Variovorax paradoxus: one gene and its partner. Each later gene encodes a partner of the first gene's protein in a complex. Links are inferred from orthologs where the notes say so. Each region holds a gene or a part of one and is shown in the gene's direction. Other genes may lie near its edges. The genes, in order: mnmE and mnmG.

Evidence for each region.
Region 2: the proteins of mnmE (region 1) and mnmG are in contact, whole or in part, in a solved structure (PDB 9HIP), measured with the Escherichia coli proteins. The link is inferred for Variovorax paradoxus from one-to-one orthologs.

The regions. Positions count from the first base shown.
Region 1 is NZ_CP046622.1:5,567,359-5,574,374, reverse strand. What follows is about bases 2,299-5,162. They hold mnmE (tRNA uridine-5-carboxymethylaminomethyl(34) synthesis GTPase MnmE), read left to right. Parts: upstream 2,299-2,953; coding sequence 2,954-4,372; downstream 4,373-5,162. Other genes in these bases: GOQ09_RS26025 (Crp/Fnr family transcriptional regulator), read left to right, coding at 4,463-4,924; yidC (membrane protein insertase YidC), read left to right, coding at 2,299-2,876. In the rest of the region: rpmH (50S ribosomal protein L34), read left to right, coding at 294-428; GOQ09_RS26045 (ribonuclease P protein component), read left to right, coding at 515-910; membrane protein insertion efficiency factor YidD, read left to right, coding at 907-1,194; more of yidC, read left to right, coding at 1,191-2,298; GOQ09_RS26020 (hypothetical protein), read left to right, coding at 5,217-5,963; GOQ09_RS26015 (monovalent cation:proton antiporter family protein), read right to left, coding at 6,006-7,016. UniProt on the Escherichia coli protein: Exhibits a very high intrinsic GTPase hydrolysis rate. Involved in the addition of a carboxymethylaminomethyl (cmnm) group at the wobble position (U34) of certain tRNAs, forming tRNA-cmnm(5)s(2)U34.
Region 2 is NZ_CP046622.1:48,458-58,377, forward strand. What follows is about bases 4,272-7,203. They hold mnmG (tRNA uridine-5-carboxymethylaminomethyl(34) synthesis enzyme MnmG), read left to right. Parts: upstream 4,272-4,724; coding sequence 4,725-6,683; downstream 6,684-7,203. Other genes in these bases: GOQ09_RS00235 (transglutaminase-like domain-containing protein), read left to right, coding at 4,272-4,544; rsmG (16S rRNA (guanine(527)-N(7))-methyltransferase RsmG), read left to right, coding at 6,680-7,203. Also shown: GOQ09_RS00215 (acyclic terpene utilization AtuA family protein), read right to left, coding at 1-1,578; GOQ09_RS00220 (enoyl-CoA hydratase-related protein), read right to left, coding at 1,575-2,357; glutathione transferase GstA, read right to left, coding at 2,502-3,110; GOQ09_RS00230 (DUF1328 domain-containing protein), read left to right, coding at 3,289-3,474; GOQ09_RS26055 (hypothetical protein), read left to right, coding at 3,474-3,620; more of GOQ09_RS00235, read left to right, coding at 3,657-4,271; more of rsmG, read left to right, coding at 7,204-7,321; GOQ09_RS00250 (LysE family transporter), read left to right, coding at 7,437-8,051; GOQ09_RS00255 (ParA family protein), read left to right, coding at 8,059-8,970; GOQ09_RS00260 (RBBP9/YdeN family alpha/beta hydrolase), read left to right, coding at 9,014-9,559; GOQ09_RS00265 (ParB/RepB/Spo0J family partition protein), read left to right, coding at 9,559-9,920. UniProt on the Escherichia coli protein: NAD-binding protein involved in the addition of a carboxymethylaminomethyl (cmnm) group at the wobble position (U34) of certain tRNAs, forming tRNA-cmnm(5)s(2)U34.

The DNA.
Region 1 (7,016 bases):
TCGTCCATTTTTTGGTATATGTATTGTGGATATTCTCTGCTGCAAGGCGGCCCGCATTCTAACTTGTCAAAACCTTATCCACATCCCCCCGGGCACCATGCAAAGGCCCGCAAAGTTACTCGATGTTTGGTGTTGGGCCGAATGTTTGCGATAATTGCGGGTTTCCCTGAAAACCTCATTGCGTCTTTCGGGGGTCATCCGAAAAACGCTCCCAGCGCCCGCCTGCTCGATCTGGCCTTTCAAGGCTTCGTCGGACATCGTGGATATCGGGGGAATCAGCAGGAAATCTCATCATGAAACGCACTTACCAAGCTTCCAAAGTCCGCCGCGCCCGTACCCACGGCTTTCTGGTCCGCATGAAGACCCGTGGCGGCCGCGCCGTCATCAACGCACGCCGCGCCAAGGGCCGCAAGCGCCTGGCCGTCTGACGGCAGTTCCTCTGCCGTTGCCAGCCGCCGACCCGCCAGCGCCAGCTTTCCGAGCCAGTGTTTCTGGCGTGTCTGGCCCGGCTTCCATGCAGCGGCTCAAGACCCGCGCGCAATTCCAGGCCGTCCTCGCAGGTGCCACCGTGGCGCGCACTGCTCATTTCGCATTGCATCGCTGCGCACTCGATTCAACGTCGAGCGCGCAGCCTTTGTTCGCGTCCGACGATGTCTGGCTCGGCGCCATGGTGCCCAAGCGCTGGGCGCGCCGTGCCGTCACGCGCAACGCCATCAAGCGACAGATCTATACCGTGAGCGCCGCGCCCGACGTCGGCCTGCCTCGTGCGGCGCACGTGGTGCGGCTGCGCGCGGCGTTCGACCGCAAGGAATTCGTGAGCGCCAGCTCCGACAAGCTCAAGGCCGCCGTGCGTGCCGAGCTCCAGCAGTTGCTGGCGCGGGCCGCGCGCGCGCCAGCATCCTCGTCATGAAGCGCCTGCTGATCGGCCTCGTGAAGGGCTACCGCCTGTTGCTGAGCCCGTGGCTCGGGCAGTCGTGCCGCTTCGAGCCGACCTGCTCCGTCTATTCGATCGAGGCGCTGGAAGTCCACGGCGCTCTCAAGGGCAGCTATCTCACCCTGCACCGCATCGTGCGCTGCCAGCCCTGGTGCCAGGGCGGGCACGATCCGGTTCCACCGGCATCACAGTGTCGCACTGACAAGTCAGGCTCGCTGTTTTCGTCTCTCCTTTCCTCCGACAAGAAGTCTTCGTCATGAACGATATACGCCGCACGATCCTGTGGGTGATTTTTGGTTTCTCGCTGGTGCTGCTGTGGGACCAATGGCAGGTTTTCAACGGCAACAAGCCCACCTTCCTGCCGTCGACCAAGCCGGCTGCCGTGGCCAGCGCGCCTGCGGGCAGCACGCCGGCGGCCAGCAACGGCGTACCGAGCGCATCCACCGCCGGTGGCAGCGCGGCCGCCGTGCCCACGCAGGCCGCGCCCGCCGCGCCGCGTGAGCGCGTCAACGTGACCACCGACCTCTTCAAGGCGGTGATCGACAGCGAAGGCGCCACGGTCAACTACCTCGAGCTACTCAAGTTCGACGAAGCCGATCGCACCAAGCACGTGGTGCTGTTCGAGAACGATTCGCCCGCTACGCGCTACGTGGCACAAACCGGCCTGCTGAGCCAGACCGGAGAAGCCTTTCCCAATCACTTGACGCCGATGGCGCCGAAGGCCGGGCCGCGCGAAATGGCCGAAGGCCAGAACACGCTCGAAGTGAGCTTCGAAAGCGCCCCCGCGGGCGGCCTCAAGTACGTCAAGACCTATGTCTTCAAGCGCGGTGAATACACCATCGGCGTGCGCCACGAAGTTGTCAACGTGAGCGACCAGCCGCGCGATGCGCAGCTCTACATGCAGCTGCTGCGCCACGGCACGGTGGCGGCTGGCACGATGTTCGGCACCAACACCTTCACCGGTCCAGCCGCCTACACCAACGAGAAGAAGTTCCACAAGCTCGACTTCAAGGACATTGCCAAGGGCAAGGTCGAGCCGCCGCCGCCTGCCAACGACGGCTGGATTGCGATGGTGCAGCATTACTTCGTGTCGGCGTGGCTCCTCAAGGGCGACCCGGCGAGCGAACAGCTCCGGCGCGAATTCCGCGTGAAGGACCTGGGCGACAACCTCTTCACCGTGGCCATGGTGGCCACGCTGCCGAAGATCGCCCCGGGCCAGACCCAGGTGGTCAACAGCGCACTGTTCGCCGGGCCCGAAGAAGAAAAGAAGCTCGAAGCCATTGCACCGGGCCTCGACCTGGTCAAGGACTACGGCATCTTTGCGATCATTTCCAAGCCGCTTTACTGGCTGCTGAACCAGCTGCACGGCATTCTGGGCAACTGGGGCTGGTCCATCGTGGCGCTGGTGGTGCTGCTGAAGGCGGCCTTCTACTGGCTCAACGCCAAGGCCTACGCCAGCATGGCCAAGATGAAGGCCATCAACCCCAAGATCATGGAGATGCGCGAGCGGCTGAAGGACAAGCCGCAGGAAATGCAGCAGGAGATGATGCGCATCTACAAGACCGAGAAGGTCAATCCGATGGGCGGCTGCTTCCCGATCGTTATCCAGATCCCGGTGTTCATCGCGCTTTATTGGGTGCTGCTGTCGTCGGTCGAAATGCGCCACGCGCCATGGATCGGCTGGATCACCGACCTTTCGGCACCCGATCCCTGGTACATCCTGCCGATCGTGATGACGCTGACCTCGCTGTTCCAGACCTGGCTCAACCCGACGCCTCCGGACCCGATGCAGGCCAAGCTGATGTGGATCATGCCGCTCGCATTCAGCGTGATGTTCATCTTCTTCCCGGCCGGCCTGGTGCTGTACTGGATCACCAACAACGTGCTGTCGATTGCGCAGCAGTGGTTCATCAACAAGCGGCTGGGCGTGCTGGGCAAATAAGCCGCGGCAGCTTCCGCCCCTCCGCAAAAGGGCCGCATTCGCGGCCCTTTTGCTTTTGCTGAAAGAATCGCGCTTCCATGACATTCGCCCGCACCACCGATCCCATCGTCGCCCTTGCCACCGCCTCGGGGCGCGGGGCGGTGGGCATCGTGCGCGTTTCGGGCGCGCGGCTCGCGCCGCTGATCGACGCCCTCTGCGGCCGGCCGCTCAAGCCGCGCGAAGCCACCTACTTGCCCTTTCGCGACGCGGCCGGCGAGCCGGTCGACCATGGCCTGGCCATTCACTTTCCCTCGCCGCATTCGTTCACCGGCGAAGACGTGCTCGAGCTGCAGGCGCACGGCGGAACCGTTGTGCTCCAGCTGCTGCTGGCGCGCTGCCTCGAAGCCGCCGCCGCGCCCGATCCGGTCACCGGCCGTCCACGGCTGTCCGGCTTGCGCGTGGCCGAGCCGGGCGAGTTCAGCCAGCGCGCCTTTCTCAACGGCAAGATCGACCTGGCCCAGGCCGAGGCCATTGCAGACCTGATCGACGCCAGCACCGAAGCGGCTGCGCGCAGCGCCGGTCGCTCGCTCTCGGGCGCCTTCTCGCGCGAGATCCACACACTGCGTGACGCGCTGATCCATCTGCGCATGCTGGTCGAGGCGACGCTCGACTTTCCGGAAGAGGAAATCGACTTTCTTCAAAAGGCCGATGCGGCCGGCCAGCTGGCAACATTGCAGGCCCAATTGGCGGCGGTGCAGCAGCGCGCCAGACAGGGCGCGCTGCTGCGCGAGGGCATCAAGGTGGTGATCGCGGGTCAACCCAATGCAGGCAAAAGTTCGCTGCTCAACGCACTCGCCGGCGCCGAACTGGCCATCGTGAGCGCAGTGGCAGGCACAACGCGCGACGTGGTCTCGCAGACCATCCAGATCCACGGTGTGCCGCTGCATGTGGCCGACACCGCGGGCCTGCGCGAGAGCAGCGACGAGGTCGAGCAGATCGGCGTTGCGCGGGCGTGGGGCCAGATCGAGAGCGCCGACGCCGTGCTCTTCCTGCACGACCTGACGCGCTCTAGCCTTGCCGACTACGCCGCCGCCGACGCGGAAATTCTGCGCGGCCTGCGGCAGAAGCTGCCCGCGAGCGTGCCGGTGCTCGATGTGTGGAACAAGCAGGACGCCGCGCCGGCAGCCGCCGTACCCGCCTCGGCCCAAGGCATTGCCCTTTCCGCCAAGACCGGCCTCGGCATCGAAGCGCTACGCGAACAACTGCTCGCGATGGCGGGATGGCAGTCGGTGCCCGAGGGCGTTTACCTCGCTCGCGCGCGCCATGTGCAGGCGCTGGGCCGTGTCCAAACGCACCTGGAGTTGGCTGCAAGCCATTTGGCTGCGCAAGCCCAGTTGCTCGATCTGCTGGCCGAAGAGTTGCGTCTTGCGCAGAACGCACTGAACGAAATCACCGGCGAATTCGGCGCGGACGACCTGCTGGGGGTCATCTTTTCGCGCTTCTGCATCGGCAAATAGCGACAGCCGCAACGAAAAACGTAAAGAGTTGTAGCCGAAACCCGGGGCCTTCGCGGATACTTCGGGACAGATGCGGGGGTTGAGAAAAGCATGTCCATCCAGAACCTGAGCCGCGCCATCGCGGACAACAACAGCAACGACGCCTTTGCGTTGACGCTCAACGTACAGCAGTGGGAAACGCTGGCGGGCTACCTGCAGCCTATCGATACCGGCGTTGGCGACGTTCTCATCGAGCAAGGTACGCACGACCGCTCGGTGTATTTCCTCGAAGGCGGCGCCATCAGTGTGCATCGCGTCAGCAGCAAGGAACAGATGAAGCTGGCCGTGCTCATGCCCGGATCGGTCGTGGGCGAAGGCTCGTTCTTCTCGCGCGAGCCGCATTCGGCCAACGTGGTGGTGACCGGCGCGGGCCGCGTGTGGCGCCTCACGGCCATCCGCTTTGCGGAAATGTCGAACCGCCAACCCAACCTGGCCCTCGAAATCGCCATGGGGCTCGGCGCGGTGATTGCCAAGCGCATGGGGCATCGGTCCAAGCGCGTCGCGGTGACCTGAACATCCATCGGGTCGGTTCCGCAATTCAGGCCCAGACGGCTCTTCAAGCCAGTTTTTGAAATCGTTTTCCCAGAAGTCAGTCGTCATGGCCTTGATCTGTCCGGTGTGCAGCGCGGAGAACCGCGAGGGCGCGAATTTCTGCAGGAGTTGCGGCGGAAAGCTGGCGCCCGCAGCGCCGGCACCAATGGCGCCGCCTCCAGGCCCTGAGAGCCGGTCGGAGCGCGAATGGGCCGCCACGGCGCCCGCACAATTGCGCGCACCCACGATTCCCGGCGGGCTTTTCGATGGCAGCTTGCCGATCGCTTCTCAGACTGCCTACGCGCATGCCGGGTCGCTGGCCGATGAAAAAACCATCATCGTCGGCGCGGGCCGCTCCAAGCGGCCGCCGTCGCCGCCGCGCGAGCCTCGAGTCAAGAAAGCGTCGAGGCCGCGGACTCCGCGCCCTGCCGGCGCGGAGGTGCGCAACAAGCCGCCGCGTGTGCGCGGCATCCTGCTCTGGCTGGTGTTGCTGGCCGTCGGGCTGCTCATGATCATCGCCGGCTGGTACGGCTATGGAAAGGGCGCGCCGGCCGAAAAGGCCGAAGCGGCGTCGACTGCCGCGCCTGTTGCCGCGCCTGCCGTGGCGCCTCTTCCTGCGTCTTCGGCTCCCGAGGCGGCACCGCCGGTGCCCCCGTCCGCGGAGCCATCGGCTGCGGCAGACGCGGCACTCGCCGCTGCGGCCCCGGCCGCGCCCGCCGCTGCCACCCCGAAGCCGCCATCCGCCGCGGCCAAGTCCCGCAAGCCCGTGCCAGCGGCCCCGTCGCAGCCCGGTGTGCCCGAGGCGGCACCGGCAGTGGCCGCCGCGCCCGCGCCGCAGCCTGTGGCGGCGGCGCCCGCCGATCCGCAGTCCATTTGCGGCGACCGCAATTTCATCGCGAAGGCGCAGTGCATGGCTGCGCAGTGCCTCAAGGCCGAATTCAAGCCGCACGCGCAATGCGAGGCGGTGCGCCGTCAGCAGCGGATCGAAGAAGAAAAGCGCAATCCCACGCTGGTGAACTGAGCGGATCCCGAAGGCTGCGGCGGCTCCCGCCAGCGCATTTGCTCAGCCTTTTTGCAGCCGCTCGATGGCGACCGCCAACGCGGCAGGCTTGCCCGACAGCACCAGGGTGTCGCCGTCCGTCAGCACCGTGTCGTCGGTGGGCACCTGCGGCTGACCGTCATGCCGGCGCAGGCCGGCAACGCGCACACCCAGTGTTTCCAGCGCCATCCGCGCCAGCGTCTGGCCGACCGCGCGCGCACCCGGCGTGATCGTGAAGGTGTTGAGCCGCTCATGGTCGAGTTCGTCGGCGTTGTCGTCGTCGGCCCCGTGGAAGTAGCCGCGCAGCAGGTTGTAGCGTGCGTCGCGCTGGTCCTGCACCACGCGGATCACGCGCCGCATCGGCACGCCGACAAGCGCCAGCGCATGGCTCGCAAGCATCAGCGAACCCTCGATGGCCTCGGGCACCACCTCGGTCGCACCGGCCGCCTGCAGCTTTTCCAGGTCGTGGTCGTCCTGGGTGCGCACGATCACCGGCACCTGCGGGGCGTGGGCGCGGGTATTGGCCAGCACCTTCATGGCACCGGGTACATCGAGATAGGTGACGACCACGGCGCTGGCGCGGGCCAGGCCGGCCGCCATGAGCGCCTGCAGCCGGGCCGCATCGCCGAACACCACCGAATCGCCGGCTGCGGCGGCCTGCCGCACGCGGTCGGGGTCGAGGTCCAGCGCCATGTAGGGAATGCCTTCGCGCTCCAGGATGCGCGCCAGGTTCTGGCCGCAGCGCCCGTAGCCGCAGATGATCACGTGCTTGGCGGTGTTGATGGTCTTGCGCGCGATGGAGGTCATCTGCAGCGACTGCTGGAGCCAGTCGCTCGCCACCAGCTTGCGCACGATGGCGTTGGTGTACATCACGATGAAAGGCGTCGCCAGCATCGACAGCACCATCGACGCCAGCACCGGGTTGGCCAGCCACGGCGGCAGCAGGCTGCGCTCCTGCGCGAGCGTCAGCAGCACAAAGCCGAATTCACCCGCCTGCGCCAGGTAGAGGCCGGTGCGCAGCGACACGCCCGAGGT
Region 2 (9,920 bases), 5.5 Mb from region 1 along the record:
CAGCGGCAGCAGGGCAGGGTGGCGCGTGATGACGCCAATGTTCGAGGTGTCCCCCTTGTCGCCGCTGCGCGCCCAGGCGAGGCGGATGAGCGGGACCGCGACGATGTCGGCATCGGCGTCGAAGGATGCAGCCTGCGGTTCGTCAATGCTCGTCGGCGACTTTGGCGAGAACGTCTCTTCGCCGGCAACCGGCCCTGCATCGCACGGCACTTCGATGCGCTGTCCGTCGATCTCCACGCGCGCTTCCACCTTCGACTTGTCGAGCAGGAATGCGTACTGGCGAATCGACGGCGACACCGCAGAGCGCCCACTGGCGGCCCCGGTGGTGCCCGGCGCCCACGAGGTGCCGGCCGGTGCCACCTCGCGCGCGAAGAGCTCGAGCGCTTCCTTGCGCGGATGCGTGACCGCGATCCGGAGCACCGCCTCGCGCGTTTGCGTCGCGCGTGCGTGCGGGCCGTAGCAAGACTCCGCGCCAAGCACCTCGAGTTGCGTGCCGCTGTACGGGCCGTAGTCGTGCTGCGCAAACAGTGTGCTCGTGCGCGTGAGGATCGCCTCGCCGGTGCGTTGCGCCTTGGCCACCGCATCGAAGCCGACGATGGTGAGCTGCGATGCGGCCTTGAACCCATCCACATAGGTGGCGCAGACCTTGTAGCTTGCAGTGGGTGCGCGGCCGCGCGCGCCGTGCACGCGCACGCGGTGGTTGCCGGCCTGTTCGATGCGAACCTGCGTGAAGTCCGCCACCACGTCGGGCAGCAGGTAGGCCGAGGGGTCGCCGATTTCATACAGCATCTGCTCGCCGACCACTGCTGGCGTCACCTTGCCGCCCGTGCCCGAGGGCTTGGTGACGACAAAGCGGCCGTCGGCATGGCACTCCACGATCGGGTAGCCGATGTTCGGCCAGTCGGGCACGGTGTCCCAGTCTGTGTGCAGGCCGCCCGTGGCCTGGCAGCCGCATTCGATGATGTGGCCGGCAAGGCTGCCGGCCGCGAGCAGGTCGTGGTCGCCGGGCTGCCAGCCGAACTCGTGCATCAGCACGCCGAGGATCACGGCTGAGTCGACGCACCGGCCGGTGATGACCACCTGTGCGCCTGCGTCGAGCGCGGCCTGGATGGGCGTTGCGCCCAGATAGGCATTGGCCGTGAGCACGCGCTCCGGCAGCGGTGCGCCGCTTTGCAGTTCGCGCACCGCGGGCTGCTGCTGCCGAAGTTGCGGCAGCAGCGGCGAGACATCGTCGCCGCTCACCACCGCGATCTTCAATGCAATGCCGTGCTCGGCCGCGAGCGCGGCCAGCGCATCGGCGCAGCCCTGCGGATTGACGCCGCCTGCGTTGCTCACCACGCGGATGCCTTGCTGCACAACGTCCTGCAGTACTGCCTTCATCGCAACGGAAACGAAGTCGGTGGCGTAGCCGAGCTCCGGCTTCTTGAGCCGCGCACCCGCGAGGATCGACATGGTGAGTTCGGCCAGGTAGTCGAACACCAGGTAGTCGATCTGCCGGCTGGCCACGAGCTGCGGCGCGCCCACGCTGCTGTCGCCCCAGAAGCCCGATGCGCCGCCGATGCGCACGGTGCGGTTCATCGCCCGCTCCATTGCGGCTTGCGCTTTTCGCGAAAGGCGAGCTGGCCTTCCGCCGCGTCTTCCGTCAGAGCGAAGAGGCCGATCTGGCTTTCGGTGAACGCCATCGACTCCTCGAAGGCCATGGCCTCGATCTTCTTCATGGTGTACAGGCCGCGCCTTATCGCAGCGGGCGATTTGTCGAGCAGGCGCCCGAGCAGCCAGTCGACGCTCGCATCGAGGTCGTCGCTCACATGGTTGACGAGCCGGTACTCCAGCGCCTGTGCAGCGGTGATCGGTTCGCCGGTGATGCACATCTCGGCCAGTACGCGCCGCGGCAGCAGGTTGCCGAGCACGCTGAGCACCTGCGCGGGGAAGAGGCCGACCTTGACCTCGGGCAGGCCGAACACGGCCTGGCTGCTGGCCACGGCCATGTCGCACATGCCCATGATCCCCATGCCCCCCGCCATGCAGGCGCCGTTGACGCGCGCGATCAGCGGCACGGTCGAGTGGCGTGCCTGGCGAAAGAGGTTGGCAAAGCCCTGGTGAGGCTCCGCATAGTCGAACTTGAAGGAGGTGCCGCTCTGCAGATCGGCACCCGCGCAGAATGCACGCGTGCCGCTGCCGGTAATGACGACGGCGCGCACCGCGCGATCCTGGTTGGCGCGCGCCAGTGCATTCGACATTGCCGAGAGCACGCCCGCGCTGATGGCGTTGCGGCGCTCCTCGCGGTCGATGGTGAGCCACATCACGGGCCCGCGCATCTCCTCGCGCAGTTCTGGTGGGGAAGGGGCTTCGGCCATCGTTCGGTTCCTTCACTGCAAGGTCTGCATTCGACCCCTAGCGTGGTCCGAAAAAAAAGCCGCAACATGCGGCTTGTGGCTGAAGCGGCCCGGGTTTTCCCTAGAGGGCCGGTCCGCTTTCAGGTGCGTTCTGAGGGCTTCTTCTTACTTCAGCAGGCCTTCGGCCTTCATTGCCTCCTGAACGGCGGGGCGGGCGGCCACGCGCGCGTGCCATGCCTGCACATTGGCGAAGTCCGAAATGTCGACGCCGGTGGGCTTGGCCCAGTTGGTCACGGTGAACAGGTATCCGTCGGCCACGCTGAAGTGGTCGCCCATCAGGTACTGCTTGTCGGCGAGCTGGCCGTCGAGCCACTGGTAGCGCGACCTGAGCTTGTCCTTGAAGATGGTCTTGGCTTCTTCGGGCATGGCCGAGTTGAACAGTGGGCTGTAGCCCTTGTGCATTTCGGTGCCGATGAAGGTGAGCCACTCTTGCAGGCGATAGCGCTGCAGCGTGCCGGCGGCCGGCGCGAGGTTCTTGGTGGGCGCGAGATCGGCAATGTACTGAACGATGGCCGGGCCTTCGCGCAGGCGTGTGCCGTCGTCGAGCTCGAGCAGCGGCACATAGCCCAGCGGGTTGATGCCGTAGTAGTCGGTGCCGTCCTGCAGCTTGTGGCTCTTGGTGCTGGCCAGCACGGGTTCGAAGGCGAGTCCGGCTTCGTGCAGTGCGATGTGGGGCGAGAGCGAGCAGGCGCCGGGTGAGTAATACAGCTTCATGCGAGAAATCTCCGAAGGATGTGGATAGCGAAAAAATCTTTGGACCGCCTGCATGCTAGCGGGTTTCACGATGCGCGTTTTGTCCTACGGCCGCTCGCGCGCGCCGACTATCGGTGCGGCGGCGGGCCCTTTCTAAGCTCGCCGCAACGGTGGGGTGGCCCATCACAAGGAGTTTCAGATGTTGAAGTACGCGATCATTTTTGCGGTCATTTCGCTGGTGGCCGGTGTCCTGGGCTTCGGCGGCGTTGCTGCCGGCGCGGCCGGTATTGCCAAGCTGCTGTTCGGCCTGTTCCTGGTGCTGGCGGTGATCTTCGTGGTTCTCGCGGCGCTGGGAATCGGGGCAGTCAAAAAGGCAATCGATTGATGCACAGCCTTGTTCCGCGGTGGCCGCGCGCGCGTCCGCTGGGCGTACTGCTGCAGAGCCCGGCCCACCGCGTGATGCGGGTGCTGCTGGTGACGCAAACGCACTGGCAGCTTCCCGAGCACCGCTCGCGCCGCCGACGCGCCTGAACCCCGATCGACAACAACAAACCACCCAAGGCGCGCATGCACATCTCCCACATCGAGGCGGAACTCGGCTACGAAGTCAGCGCGCCCGCGCACATGCAACTCAACATCGAGGCTGCACAGGCCGGCTCGCAAGCCGTGATCAGCGAAGCGCTGACCATCGAGCCGCCGACCGAGGTGCAGGTGTACTGCGACGAGTCGAGCGGCAATCGCTTCGTGCGCTTCGATGCGCAGCCTGGCCCGCTGAAGATCCGCTACAAGGCGACCGTGCAACGCAGGCAGGTCGACGTGCCGCTCGATCTGCAGGAGGTGCCGGTCAACCAGGTGCCGAACGAAATCCTCCACTACATGATGCCGTCGCGCTACTGCGAGTCGGACCTGATGTCGCGTTGCGCGCAGCAGCTCTTTGGCGATCTTGCGCCGGGCATCGGCCGGGTGCAGGCCATCGTGGACTGGATCTACGACAGCATCACTTATGAGCCAGGCAGCAGCGACTCGACGACGACCGCACGCGAAGTGTTTGTGGAGCGCGCGGGCGTGTGCCGCGACTTTGCGCACCTGGGCATTACCTTCTGCCGCGCGCTGAACATTCCGGCGCGGCTGGTGGTGGGCTACGTGTGGTTCGACGAACCGCCGCAGGATTTCCATGCTGTCTTCGAAGCCTGGCTTGGCGATCGATGGGTGCTGTTCGACCCCACGCGCATGGCGCCGGTCGACCGGCTGGTACGCGTGGGCACCGGGCGCGACGCCAAGGACGTGGCCTTCTGCACCATATTCGGCGCCGTGGCCATGACAGGCAAGACGCTCGTGATTCGCGAGCTGCAGGACGAGAGCGTGGCGCCGCCGGCCGAGCCCGAGCCCACGGGGGCGCTGGTGGGCATCGAAAAGCCGGTGCCGGTGGTGGAGCTGGCCGCCGCTGCCGATTAGGCCTTATCCACACTTAGTTGTTTGCTATCAAATATATAGCAGACACGAGGCGGTGAGCGCGGGTCCGAGGCGTTTCAAAGCGATTAACCACGTTGCCCCCATTCCAGGCGCAAAGCAGCACCCCCGATTAAAATTGGTGCCCCCTTTGCGCAGCGCACGCGTCAGTGCGCCCCCTCTCTCATGCTGTATCCCGAAGAATTCGATGTCATCGTCGTTGGCGGTGGCCATGCCGGCACCGAAGCCGCGCTTGCTGCTGCCCGCATGGGCGCCAAGACGCTGCTGCTCTCCCACAACATCGAGACGTTGGGGCAGATGAGCTGCAATCCATCGATCGGCGGTATTGGCAAGGGCCACCTGGTGAAAGAGGTCGATGCGCTTGGCGGCGCCATGGCCATCGCGACGGATGAGGCGGGCATTCAGTTTCGCATTCTCAATTCGAGCAAGGGCCCGGCCGTTCGCGCGACCCGCGCCCAGGCCGACCGCGTCTTGTACAAGGCCGCGATCCGCCGCCGCCTGGAGAACCAGCCGAACCTGAGCCTGTTCCAGCAGGCGGTCGACGACCTGATGGTGGAGGGCGATCGGGTGGTGGGTGCCGTTACGCAGGTGGGCATTGCCTTTCGCGCGCGCACCGTGGTGCTTACTGCCGGGACTTTTCTCGATGGCCGCATCCACGTCGGCCTCGACAATTACCAGGCCGGGCGCGCGGGCGACCCGCCGGCCATCAGCCTTTCGGCGCGGCTCAAGGAGCTGAAGCTGCCTCAGGGTCGCCTCAAGACCGGTACACCGCCGCGACTCGACGGCCGCACCATCGACTTTTCGAAGTGCACCGAACAACCGGGCGACGGCATGCCGGGTGGGGCAGGGCCGATGCCCGTGTTCAGCTTCATGGGCCGGGTCGACATGCACCCGCAGCAAATGGCCTGCTGGATCACCCATACCAACGAGCGCACGCATGACATCATTCGCTCCGGCTTCGACCGCAGCCCGATGTTCACCGGCAAGATCGACGGCGTCGGTCCGCGCTACTGCCCGAGCGTGGAAGACAAGATCAACCGCTTTGCCGACAAGGAAAGCCATCAGATCTTTCTCGAGCCCGAAGGCCTGACGACCAACGAGTACTACCCGAACGGGATTTCGACCAGCCTGCCGTTTGACATCCAGTACCAACTCGTTCGCTCGATGCCCGGGCTGGAGAACGCCCACATCCTGCGGCCAGGCTATGCCATCGAGTACGACTACTTCGATCCGCGCGAGCTCAAGAGCAGCTTCGAGACCCGTGCAATCAAGGGCCTGTTCTTTGCCGGCCAGATCAACGGCACCACCGGCTACGAAGAGGCCGCCGCCCAGGGTTTGTTTGCCGGCATCAATGCCGCGCTTCAATGCCGGGGCGACGATGCCTGGCTGCCGCGCCGCGATGAAGCGTACTTGGGCGTACTGGTCGACGACCTCATTACAAAGGGCGTGACCGAGCCGTACCGCATGTTCACCAGCCGCGCGGAGTTTCGGCTGCAGCTGCGCGAGGACAACGCCGACATGCGCCTGACCGAAGCAGGGCGCAAGCTCGGCCTGGTCGGCGACGAGCAATGGGACGCTTTCAGCCGCAAGCGCGATGCTGTTTCACGTGAAACACAACGCCTCAAGTCGATCTGGGTGAATCCGCGCAACCTTCCGGCGGCAGAGTCGGAGCGCGTGCTCGGCAAGGCCATCGAGCATGAATACAACCTAGCCGACCTGCTGCGCCGGCCTGATGTGAGCTACCAAACATTGATGTCGCTGGACGGGGGAAAGTACAGCGCGGCCTCGGCACTCAGCGAAACGGAAATCGAGCAGATCGAAATCTCAGCGAAGTATTCCGGCTACATCGAGCGCCAGCACGACGAAGTAGAGCGCGCCGCGCACTTCGAGAACCTGCGGCTGCCGGCGGATTTCGACTACAGCCAAGTCAAGGCACTGAGCTTCGAGGTTCGCCAGAAGCTCGACAAGCACCGGCCCGAAACGCTGGGCTTGGCTTCGCGTATCTCGGGCGTAACGCCAGCTGCAATTTCGCTGTTGATGATCCATCTGCGAAAGGGCGGCCACAAAGCGTTCAACCGCGACGCCGCCCCGGAAGCGACCGCAGAATCGCAGTCCGCCCAATGAGCGCGCCCATCGAAACGCTGCGCCAAGGCGCGGCAGCCTCGGGCAGCGCTTTGTCCGACAAGCAGGCGGAACAGCTGTTGGCTTACGGCACGCTCATGCTCAAGTGGAACAAGGTCTACAACCTAACGGCCTTGCGCGACCCTGCCAGCGTGTTGACACACCATCTGCTCGACAGCCTGGCGGCGGTAATGCCGCTGCAGCGCGAGTGGGCAGGGAAGGGGAAACTACTCGACGTCGGATCCGGCGGCGGGTTGCCGGGCGTGGTGATCGCCATCATGCGGCCGGATCTCGATGTGAGCTGCCTCGACGCGGTTGCCAAGAAGGCGGCCTTCGTTCAACAGGTGGCTGCCGAGCTTGAGCTGCCCAATCTGCGCGGCCTTCATGCGCGGGTCGAGTCGCTCACCGGCAGCTACGAGGTCATCAGCTCCCGGGCCTTTGCCTCGCTTCCGGATTTCTTCAACGGATCGAAACACCTCCTGGCTTCCGGCGGTATCTGGCTGGCCATGAAAGGCAAGGTGCCGAGCGATGAGCTTGCCGTGCTGCCGGAAGGCGTTGCAGTGTTTCACGTGGAACAACTGGCGGTTCCGGGTCTGGATGCCGAGCGCTGCATCGTCTGGGCGCGCAAAGAAACGGCCTGATCCGGCAAAAAAGAAGCGGCGACGCCGGTGAAAGCCGGCGCCGAACGCTCCTTGCGGCACCTGCCTCGCTTAGACTCGACGCCTCCCCCTGGCTCTCTTTTCCGAGGCAAATCCCATGTTCGGCATTGCTGACTACGGCGCATTCGTTGTTGCCATCGTCCTCTTTCTCCTGATTCCCGGTCCGGGCAACCTGGCGCTGATCACCTCGACCAGCAAGGGCGGAATCCGCGGCGGACTGGCTGCCACTTTCGGCGTGATCATTGGCGACCAGTGCCTGATGTGGGCGGCGGTGGCGGGCGTGTCGGCCGTGCTGGCCGCTTACCCGACCGCCTTTGCCGCAGTCCAGTGGCTGGGCGCAGCCTACCTTGCCTGGCTCGGCTTCAAGATGCTGCTCGCCAAGCCCGGCGCAGCGCCGATCCTCAACATTCGCCCAAGCCACTTCTTGCGGCAGGCGCTGATGATCACCTTGCTCAATCCCAAGGCAATCGTGTTCTACATGGCTTTCTTTCCGCTGTTCGTCGATCCGGCGCGCCACCAGGGCGTGGTCACTTTCGGCGCCATGGCGATAACGATTGCAGTGCTCACCTTTATGTACGGCCTCACGTCCACACTGCTCACGCACTATCTGGCCGAACGCATCCGAGCCAATCCGCGTATTTCAGGCGCCCTTGAAAAGCTCGCGGGTGTCTTTCTGATTGCCTTCGGCGTCAAGCTCGCCATTTCCCGCTGATCTCCACATGGCCAAGATTTTCTGTATTGCCAACCAAAAGGGCGGCGTCGGCAAGACCACCACCACCGTCAATCTTGCCGCCGGCTTGGCCAAGGTCGGCCAGCGGGTGCTGATGATCGACCTCGACCCCCAAGGCAATGCAACCATGGGCTCGGGCATCGACAAGCGCCAGCTGGAGCTGACGGTGTACGACGTGCTGCTCGAATCGGCCTCCGTGGCCGAGGCGCGCGTCAAGGCGGACAAGCTGGTGGAGGGCGGCTGCGGCTACGACGTGCTGGGCGCCAACCGCGAACTGGCGGGCGCCGAGGTGGAAATGGTGGCACTCGACCGCCGCGAGAAGCGCCTGCGCACCGCGCTGGCCGCCGTCGGCGCCGAGTACGACTTCGTGCTGATCGACTGCCCGCCTAGCCTGAGCCTGCTCACGCTCAACGGGCTGTGCGCGGCCCATGGCGTGATCGTGCCGATGCAGTGCGAGTACTTTGCGCTCGAAGGGCTGACCGATCTGGTCAACACCATCAAGCAGGTGCACGCCAACCTCAACAAGAACCTGCAGATCATCGGCCTGCTGCGCGTGATGTTCGATCCGCGCATCACGCTGCAGCAGCAGGTAAGCGAGCAACTCAAGTCTCACTTCGGCGACAAGGTGTTCGACACGGTCATTCCGCGCAATGTGCGGCTTGCCGAGGCGCCAAGCTACGGACTGCCCGGCGTGGTGTTCGATCCGGCCGCCCGGGGCAGCCAAGCCTTCATCGCCTTTGCCAAGGAATTGGTCGAGAAGATGCCGCCGGCCAGCGCATTCGCCTCCGGCGCGGTGGCGCCGCCCATCGCGGAGGTTGCGCCGGCCGCTCCGAGCCTGGCGATTCCCGAGGACGTGCTGGCACCTGCCGCCGCACCCGATACCAGCGAAAAAAGCATCTGACGCCGTCCACCCTGGACGCGCGCCTCAAGTTCTTAGCAAGCAAATGACAATCTCACGCATCCTGCTGCTGCCGGGCTGGCAGAACAGCGGCCCTGGCCACTGGCAAACCCGTTGGGAGTCGCTGTATGGCGATCACCGCGTCGAGCAGCATGACTGGATGCACCCGTTGCGCGGCGACTGGTCCGCGCGGCTCGAGGAAGAAGTGCTGGCCGCCTCTGGCCCCGTCGTCTTTGCGGCGCACAGCCTCGGTTGCATCCTGGTGGCCGCCTGGGCTGCGCATTCGCGCAACACGCACAAGGTGCGCGGCGCACTGCTGGTCGCACCCGGCGACCTGGAACGCGACGACCTGCGCCAGCTGATTCCGGGTTGGGCGCCCATCGTGCGCAAGCCGCTGCCATTTCCGGCGGTGCTGACCGCCGCCAACGACGATCCGTACTGCGACGCCAAGCGCTCCCGCCAGATGGCGGCCGACTGGGGCGCGCGCTTTGTCGATGCCGGCGCGGGCGGCCATTTGAACGCCGAGTCCGGCCTGGGCGACTGGCCCGAAGGCCGGCAACTATTGAACGAAATCTCGAAAGACAAGCACTGATGGCGACCAAGAAACCCAAGGGTCTGGGGCGCGGCCTCGAAGCGCTGCTCGGCCCCACGGCCGCACCCGCCGCCGACAACAACAACGCAGCGGAAGAGGGCGCCTCGGCGCAGAACCCGAACACGCTGATGCTCGACCAGATGGTGGCCGGCGTTTACCAGCCGCGTACTCGCATGGACGAAGGCGCGCTGTACGAGCTGGCCGAGAGCATCAAGGTGCAGGGCATCATGCAGCCGATCCTGGTGCGCCGGCTGGACGAGGCATCGGCTGCCGCCAAGAACGCCGAGTACGAAATCATCGCCGGTGAGCGCCGTTTCCGGGCCGCCAAGCTGGCGGGCCTCGACCGGGTGCCGGTGCTGGT